One region of the Brevibacterium atlanticum genome, then DNA from elsewhere that is predicted to be linked to it. Evidence: predicted binding sites of a transcription regulator. Region 1 holds the regulator's gene; each other region holds the start of a gene.

Region 1 (2,268 bases):
TCGACTGCGGAACGCATGCTGTCGACGACGACTTCGGGCAGCGGATAGGCGTTCTCGTTGACGTTGAGCTGAACCGGCACGTCGAGGTGCGGCGCGCCGTACGGCTTGAGTCCGACGAGGTCCGAACGCACTGGCAGAGATTCGATGTTTCCCACGCGAACAGTCTACCGAGAGACACCGTTCGACCTCGCGGCGGGTCGGGCCGCGAGACGCCGGCACCGGCGTCCGCCGGGCTGAGGCCGGGTAGTGCCTCAGTCGACGGGAACGTCGAGGGTCTGTCCGGGATGGACGGTCGGGGTCGAGAGGTGGTTGATCTCGATGATGTCGGAGACGACATCACGGGTATCGCGGTCGATGCCGAGATTCGAGGCCACGGTCCACAGCGATTCGCCGTCGCCGACGACGACCGAATCGGCGGCGATGCCGACGCTCTCGGATTCCGTCTCGGCCACAGCGGCGGCCGAGAACGACTGAGTTGCCAGGAAGAGTGCTCCGCCGATGACGACGAGAGCAATGAGCAGAGTTCTGAGCAGGCGCACCGCCTGACGTCCACGAGTGGTCAGGCGCAGTCCTGTGTTCTGTGCAGACATCGCATTACCTCTTTCATTCGTACGATTCCACCAGCAATCGGTAGAACGTCTGTTCTATTCAACATGCCAATCGAACAAATGTCCAGTCCGACTCGAACATCTATGCGACAATGAGAGGGAACCAGCGTTGTTGATTGATCTGTCAGAACCATCTCAGTCGGCACTGACACGAGATTCTCCGCAGCGGAGAACACGGTGTTCAGCGGCAGGGAATAGAACGAAGGGGAACGAGCAATGGTTCAGAACAAACGAGGCAGAGGCAGGCCTCGCAACGAGGATGTCGCCAGCGAGATCGCTGCCGCCCGCAGCGATGACGAAGTGGTGCAGATCCCGGAGGGTTCGACCGGTGAGGGCGACTTCCGCCTCTCCCCCAGGCAGCGTCTCGTGCTCGAGACCATCGAACGCGCTGTCGTCACCAACGGCTACCCGCCGAGCATGCGTGAGATCGGCGAGGCTGCCGGACTCGCCTCGCTCTCGAGCGTCGCCCATCAGCTCTCCCAGCTCGAACGCCTCGGCTACGTCCGTCGCGATCCGAAGCGCCCGCGTGCCATCGAGGTGGTCAACCCCTTCGAAGAGGAAGAGGCGGAGCGCGCGAAGTTCGAGGAGCTGTCGAACAACACCGTGCAGGTGCCGGTCGTCGGTCGCATCGCCGCCGGCGGTCCGATCCTCGCCGAGCAGGAGGTCGACGATGTCTTCTCCCTGCCGACCCAGGTCGTCGGCTCCGGCGAGATGTTCCTGCTCAAGGTCGTCGGCGATTCGATGATCGAAGCTGCCATCTGCCACGACGACTGGGTGGTCGTGCGCAAGCAGCACACCGCGGACAACGGTCAGATCGTCGCTGCCCTCCTCGACGGCGAGGCGACGGTGAAGACGCTCAAGCGCAAGGCCGGTCAGCAGTGGCTGATGCCGCAGAACGAGAACTACGAACCCATCGACGGCACCTACGCCCAGATCATGGGCCTGGTCGTCGCGGTCATCCGCCGCCTCTGACCCGCCCTCCGGCGAGAGCCACTCCCGCCGCTGAATCGAACGCCCGCGACCACCCGGTCGCGGGCGTTCGTTCTATTCCGGCTCTGCGTCGGCGGACTATTCTGACTCAGCCTCGGCGAGGCGGCTCAGGCTCGTGCGCACGAGCTGAGCGTTCGTCGTCGGCCACATCGGCGGCATCGAGTTGACGAGGAACCCGGCATAGCGTGCCGAGCGCAACCTGGAGTCGAGCACGGCGACGACTCCCCTGTCCTTCGTCGAGCGGATGAGTCGGCCGGCACCTTGGGCCAGTCGCAGGGCGGCGTGGGTCGCGGACACGGCCATGAAGCCGTTGACCCCATGCTGATCGGCATCGCGTGCCCGGGCCTGCATGAGCGGGTCGTCGGGCCGGGGGAACGGCAGTCGGTCGATGATGACGAGTCGGTTCGTCCGGCCCGGTACGTCGACGCCCTGCCACAGCGACATCGTGCCGAACAGGCAGGTCTGATCATCGCTGGTGAACTGGGAGACGAGTGCGGGCAGTCCGTCATCGCCCTGGAGCAGGATCGGGAAGTCGAACTTCGTGCGCAGGTGCTCGGCGGCAGCGTTCGCCGCGGCCCGTGAGGAGAAAAGGCCGAGGGCCCCACCGTTCGAGGCCTTGACGAGTTCTTCGAGCTCGGTGAGCGTCTCCGCGCTCAGACCGCTGCGACCG
Region 2 (2,268 bases), 1.2 Mb from region 1:
CACCCATGCCGCCGACGCTGAAGAGGATGGGCTGGTCGTCGAATTCGCGTCCCGGCGCCTTGCCGGAGAAGACGTCGCCGATGTTGACGACGCGGCTCTCGTCGAGTGCGCCGTCGTCGATGAGGTCCTGCCAGTAGAGTCCGATCATTCCGAAGGCGGTTTCGTGGGAGGGCGCGGGATATTCCTCGGCCCAGGCCTCGTAGATCTTCTTCGCGTCGACGAGCAGTCGGGCCCGGCCCGAGAGCGTGTAGTCCTTGTCCATCCGCAGGTTCGCAGGGAGGCTGAGGAAGGCTCCCGGTTTGATCCAGTCGCCGTCGATGTAGGGGTAGTTCTCCGATCCGACGAGTCCGGTGACGGCTTCGGAGACGATGTCGCAGTCGCTCACCGCACCCTCGACGGTGTCGCTGATCTCGATCGTCGTGAACTGCGGGTAGTGAGCGCGGACGTAGTCGGCGAAGGACTCCGAGGTGCTGCGACGGCGACCGTGGATGACGATGTCGGTGAGGCTCGGGCGGGCGAGGGTCATCGCGTGCAGGGCCGACTTGTTCATCGCTCCGGGACCGATGATGCCCAATCGCGCGGCATCGACGGGGGCCAGCTTCTTCGCAGCGGCTCCGGGGACGGCTGCGGTGCGGTACGCGCTTTCGAGGTTGCCCGACATGATCGCGAAGGGGGCACCGGTCTCCTTGTCGTTGAGCACGATGAGGTGGATGGAGCGCGGCAGCCCCTTGTCACGGTTGTCGACGTTCGATCCGTACCATTTCACTCCGGCGGTGTCGAAGCGTCCGCCGAGGTAGGCGGCCATGGCCATGAAGCGCCGGTCGGAGGCGTCGACCGGCATGGTGGGGAACGGGCTGGTGGCGGGGAAGGAGATCTGGGCGCCGTGCGAGTTCGCGGAGTTCCCGGCCATCCGGTAGTCGCCCTCGGCGACGAGGACGAGGACCTCCTCCATCACCTCCATGCAGGATTCCATGTCCTTGACGCCGGCGGCGATCATCTGCGGTTCGTCGAGGTAGAGCATGTCGATCGTGGTGCCGGTCGGTGCGGTCGTCGGGACGGTGTCGGCGGTGGGGATCATGGTGACTGCGCTCATGGCTGCTCCTTGCGGTGGGGTCGGACCTTTTCCAGACAACCCCGGGCAGCAGACCGGCGTCCAATACATTTTCAGGGCCGACTGTGAGCGAATCGCTCTCAATCTGACCAGGCAGAACGCCCGAAATATTGCGGAAACAACGGAGAAATCTCCGCACCACAGCGACTGGCTATCGTAGGCCCATGGAACTTCGACAGCTGCGGTACTTCGTCGCCGTCGCGGACGAGCTGCACTTCGGTCGCGCCGCGGAGAGGCTGCATATGTCGCAGCCGCCGCTGAGCCTCCACGTGGGCAAGCTCGAACGCGAGCTCGGGGTGAAGCTCTTCGACCGCAGCACTCGCAGCGTCTCTCTCACTGCGGCGGGTTCCCGGTTTTTCGACAGCGCCTCGCGCCTGCTCGGCGACCTCGATCATGCAGTGGAGGAGCTGCGCGACTTCTCTGAAGGCAGGGCTGGTCGGCTCACCGTCGGCTTCGTCAGCTCGGCCGGATATACGTTCCTTCCCGAGGTCGTCACGATGTTCCGGCAGAGCCACCCTCAGGTCACCCTCGACCTCGTGCCCTTGGCCTCCGGTGAGCAGCTCGATCGGCTGTCCGCCGGTCAGCTCGACGTGGGGATCGTCCGCGATGACGTCTCCACCGTGGCTTCCGAGGCTCGGACGGCCGATGGTCGTGGTCGACTGTCGTCCGTGCCCGTCTACGACGAGCGGTTGGTCGCCTGTCTGCCCAAGGGACACCGATTGGCGCAGCAGGCGGAGGTGACGGCCCGTCAGATCAGCCGCGTGCCGATGATCGCCTATTCCCGGGAGCTCATGCCCGGGTTCGTCGATCGCGTGTCGATGGCCCTGGGCGAGCACAGCGCCGCGGTGACCGTGGTCGAGCAGGTCATCCACCAGGAGACCGCTCTGGGATTCGTGGCGGCCGGTGTCGGCACGAGCATCCTCCCCGAATCGATTCGGCATCTGCTGCCTCCGTCCATCGTCGCGGTGCCGCTCGCCGGCTCCCCCGTCACTCGCCTGTTGGCCGTCACGGGGCCGAACACACAGCCGCCCGCCCTCGTCGAGGGGTTCGTCGACTGCCTGCTCGAAGCCTCGAACATCGGGCTCCGGTCGGCCGCGATCGCCTAACCCACCTCGGCGCGCAGTTGTGCTGTGCGTCACAATGGGATCATGGATACG
Region 3 (2,268 bases), 1.9 Mb from region 1:
CAAGGGGTGTTCGGGTTCGAGGCGCTGCCCGTCGAGGGTCACTCGGCCGCCGAGGCTCTCGGCGAGCCTGGCGCGTCGGTTGGCTTCGCGTCCGGTCAGGTTGAGACGGCTCTGGATGAGGTCTTTGGGCGTCTTCGCTCCGCTGTCCGTCGGCGTGCCGACTCGTTCGTAGACCGACAGAGCCAGGGTGGACAGGGAATCGCTGAGTCGACGGAGCGCTTCAGCGCCGTCGATGACGTGCAGTGCCTCGTTCGGTCCCATGGGGCGGTCGAACGTGCGCAGCTTCTCGTCAAGACCGGTCAGCGAAGTGATGGCGTCGGTGATCTCGGGTGCGCAGTCGGCGAGGTCGCTCCATGTGGTGTCGGGCAGGAGCGGGTGGCGCGACGTCCGCTGAGCGGCTGCAGCATCGTCGGACGCTTCTTTCCGCGCGGGCTCGTCGTCTTCCCATGCGGGTTCATTGTCGCCGGGGTCCGTAGGGGGTCCCGGGGTGATGGTGCCGTTCTCTGTTTCTTCTGACCACGGGGGAGAACCCGCGTCTTCGTCCGCAGTATTGCCGGCGTCTGCGGCGGCTGACTCCAGTGGTTCGGTGGGGACCGGATCCAGGGCATCGAACACCTCGGCGAAGGGGTGTCCGGTGAGATCGAGGCCGGCGGCTCTGAGCTGCTCTCTCAGAGAGGGGAGGTCCGGCGTGGTGTCGCTCGGCCCGATCTTCGGCCTATTGCCCGCATCGCTGCGCGAGCCGGAATCGGTGCGCCGAGCACGCCGATTCGACTTACGTCGCTTGCGATCGGGAGTGTAGGTCACTGGCTCGAGCTCCGTTCTCCATTGAAGGTCTCTTTCTCAAATTCTAGTGCTTATCGAAAGCAGAAGCAATAGCAGATTCGAAAAAACATCGAATATAAATCCGATGTACTAACATCTATGATTCGCAGCGTCCGTAGGGTAGAGAATCTGCGCTCATGACTGTCGTGATGATCGGATGATCGAGTCCGTGAAGATTCACGATAGACGGCGGTAGTGACATGAGCGCCGGGTCTCGGCGGTGTGGAGCGGGCCGCAGATGAGAAGTGGCACCGGAGTCCACCGGACGATGGGAAAGTGCGAATCAACAGTGCGATGGGAAGATAGGGGACCATGGGACTCGATTTCACCCTCGTGCAGCTGCGCTACTTCCAGGAGGTCGCGCGGCGCGAGCATATGACCGAGGCGGCCAAGCACCTCAACGTCACCCAGTCCGCGATCTCGACAGCGATGGCGCAGCTCGAACGCACGTTGGGGCTCGACCTCTTCATTCGGCAGCGCAACCGGTCGGTGGTGCTCTCGCCCGCCGGGAAGCGATTCCTCTCAGAGGTCACGCCTTTCCTCGAAGCCTCCGACAACCTCGGCGAGACTGCCTTGGGCCTCTCCCGTCATCTCAGCGGTGACCTCACGGTCGGAGTCTTCTCGCCGATCGCGCCCACCCGCCTGCCGCTCATCCACGACGAATTCGAAAAGCGCTACCCGGACGTTCGGGTCAACTACCTCGAAGCGGATCTCCATGAACTCCAGCAGGCGCTCGTCGCGGGACACTGCGATATCGCGCTGACCTACACCTTGGGTCTGACCGACCGGTTCGACACCTACCTCATCGATGTCGTGCGACCACACGCGCTCGTCTCGCTCAGCCACCGCCTCGGTGGAGGTGGGGAAGGTCCGCGCCCGATCCGATTGGAGGAACTCGCCGAAGAGGACTACATCCAACTCGATCTGCCCTTCAGTCGGCAGTACTACGACGAACTCTTCCGCATCGCCGGTGTCACTCCGAAGGTGCGACATCGGTTCTCCGGATACGAGACCGTGCGTTCGTTTGTCGCGATGGGACTCGGGTACTCCATGCTCAGTCAGAGCGTGTCGTCAGGGACGTATATCGGTTCCAAGACCGTCGATGTGCCGCTGCTCGATGATTTCCCCAGCATCGATCTCGCTCTCGTCTGGCCGACCGAGCTGCGGTTGAGTCGACGGGCGCAGGCGTTCTGTGAGCTGACTCGGGAGATCCTCGGTCCCGAGGGGTGACCCGCTGCTGCGGGTGCGCCGGCCCCCGCGCTGGGAGCGCCGTGATCCGTCCCTGCGGGTGAGGACCGATCCACACCGGTGGATGTGCGCAATACACCCATCTCATCAATTGAATCTATGGCGAGCTTCAACAGTATCTGTTGGACTCATGTGGCGTGGATCGCAAAGATGGTGGAAATCATCCCGCGACCTGAGGAGATCTCGGATGTCCACCAC

Evidence for each region. The regulator LexA, encoded in region 1, represses DNA repair genes until DNA is damaged. The targets are predictions, from matches to a motif close to TCGAACANNTGTTCGA.
Region 2: the regulator LexA is predicted to act here: its motif matches at 1,153-1,168, upstream of GUY23_RS17085 (tyramine oxidase subunit B).
Region 3: the regulator LexA is predicted to act here: its motif matches at 893-908, upstream of GUY23_RS02055 (HNH endonuclease signature motif containing protein).

Annotation. Positions count from the first base shown of each region.
Region 1 covers NZ_CP050152.1:2,674,728-2,676,995, forward strand. Annotated here, with positions in the region: gene GUY23_RS11915 (histidinol-phosphate transaminase) at 1-155, opposite strand, end outside; gene GUY23_RS11920 (LysM peptidoglycan-binding domain-containing protein) at 252-590, opposite strand; gene lexA (transcriptional repressor LexA) at 825-1,580, shown strand; gene GUY23_RS11930 (ATP-dependent DNA helicase) at 1,677-2,268, opposite strand, start outside.
Region 2 covers NZ_CP050152.1:3,843,657-3,845,924, forward strand. Annotated here, with positions in the region: gene GUY23_RS17085 (tyramine oxidase subunit B) at 1-1,093, opposite strand, end outside; gene GUY23_RS17090 (LysR family transcriptional regulator) at 1,276-2,217, shown strand; gene GUY23_RS17095 (acetate--CoA ligase) at 2,260-2,268, shown strand, end outside.
Region 3 covers NZ_CP050152.1:462,407-464,674, forward strand. Annotated here, with positions in the region: gene GUY23_RS02055 (HNH endonuclease signature motif containing protein) at 1-804, opposite strand, end outside; gene GUY23_RS02060 (LysR family transcriptional regulator) at 1,135-2,052, shown strand; gene GUY23_RS02065 (MFS transporter) at 2,258-2,268, shown strand, end outside.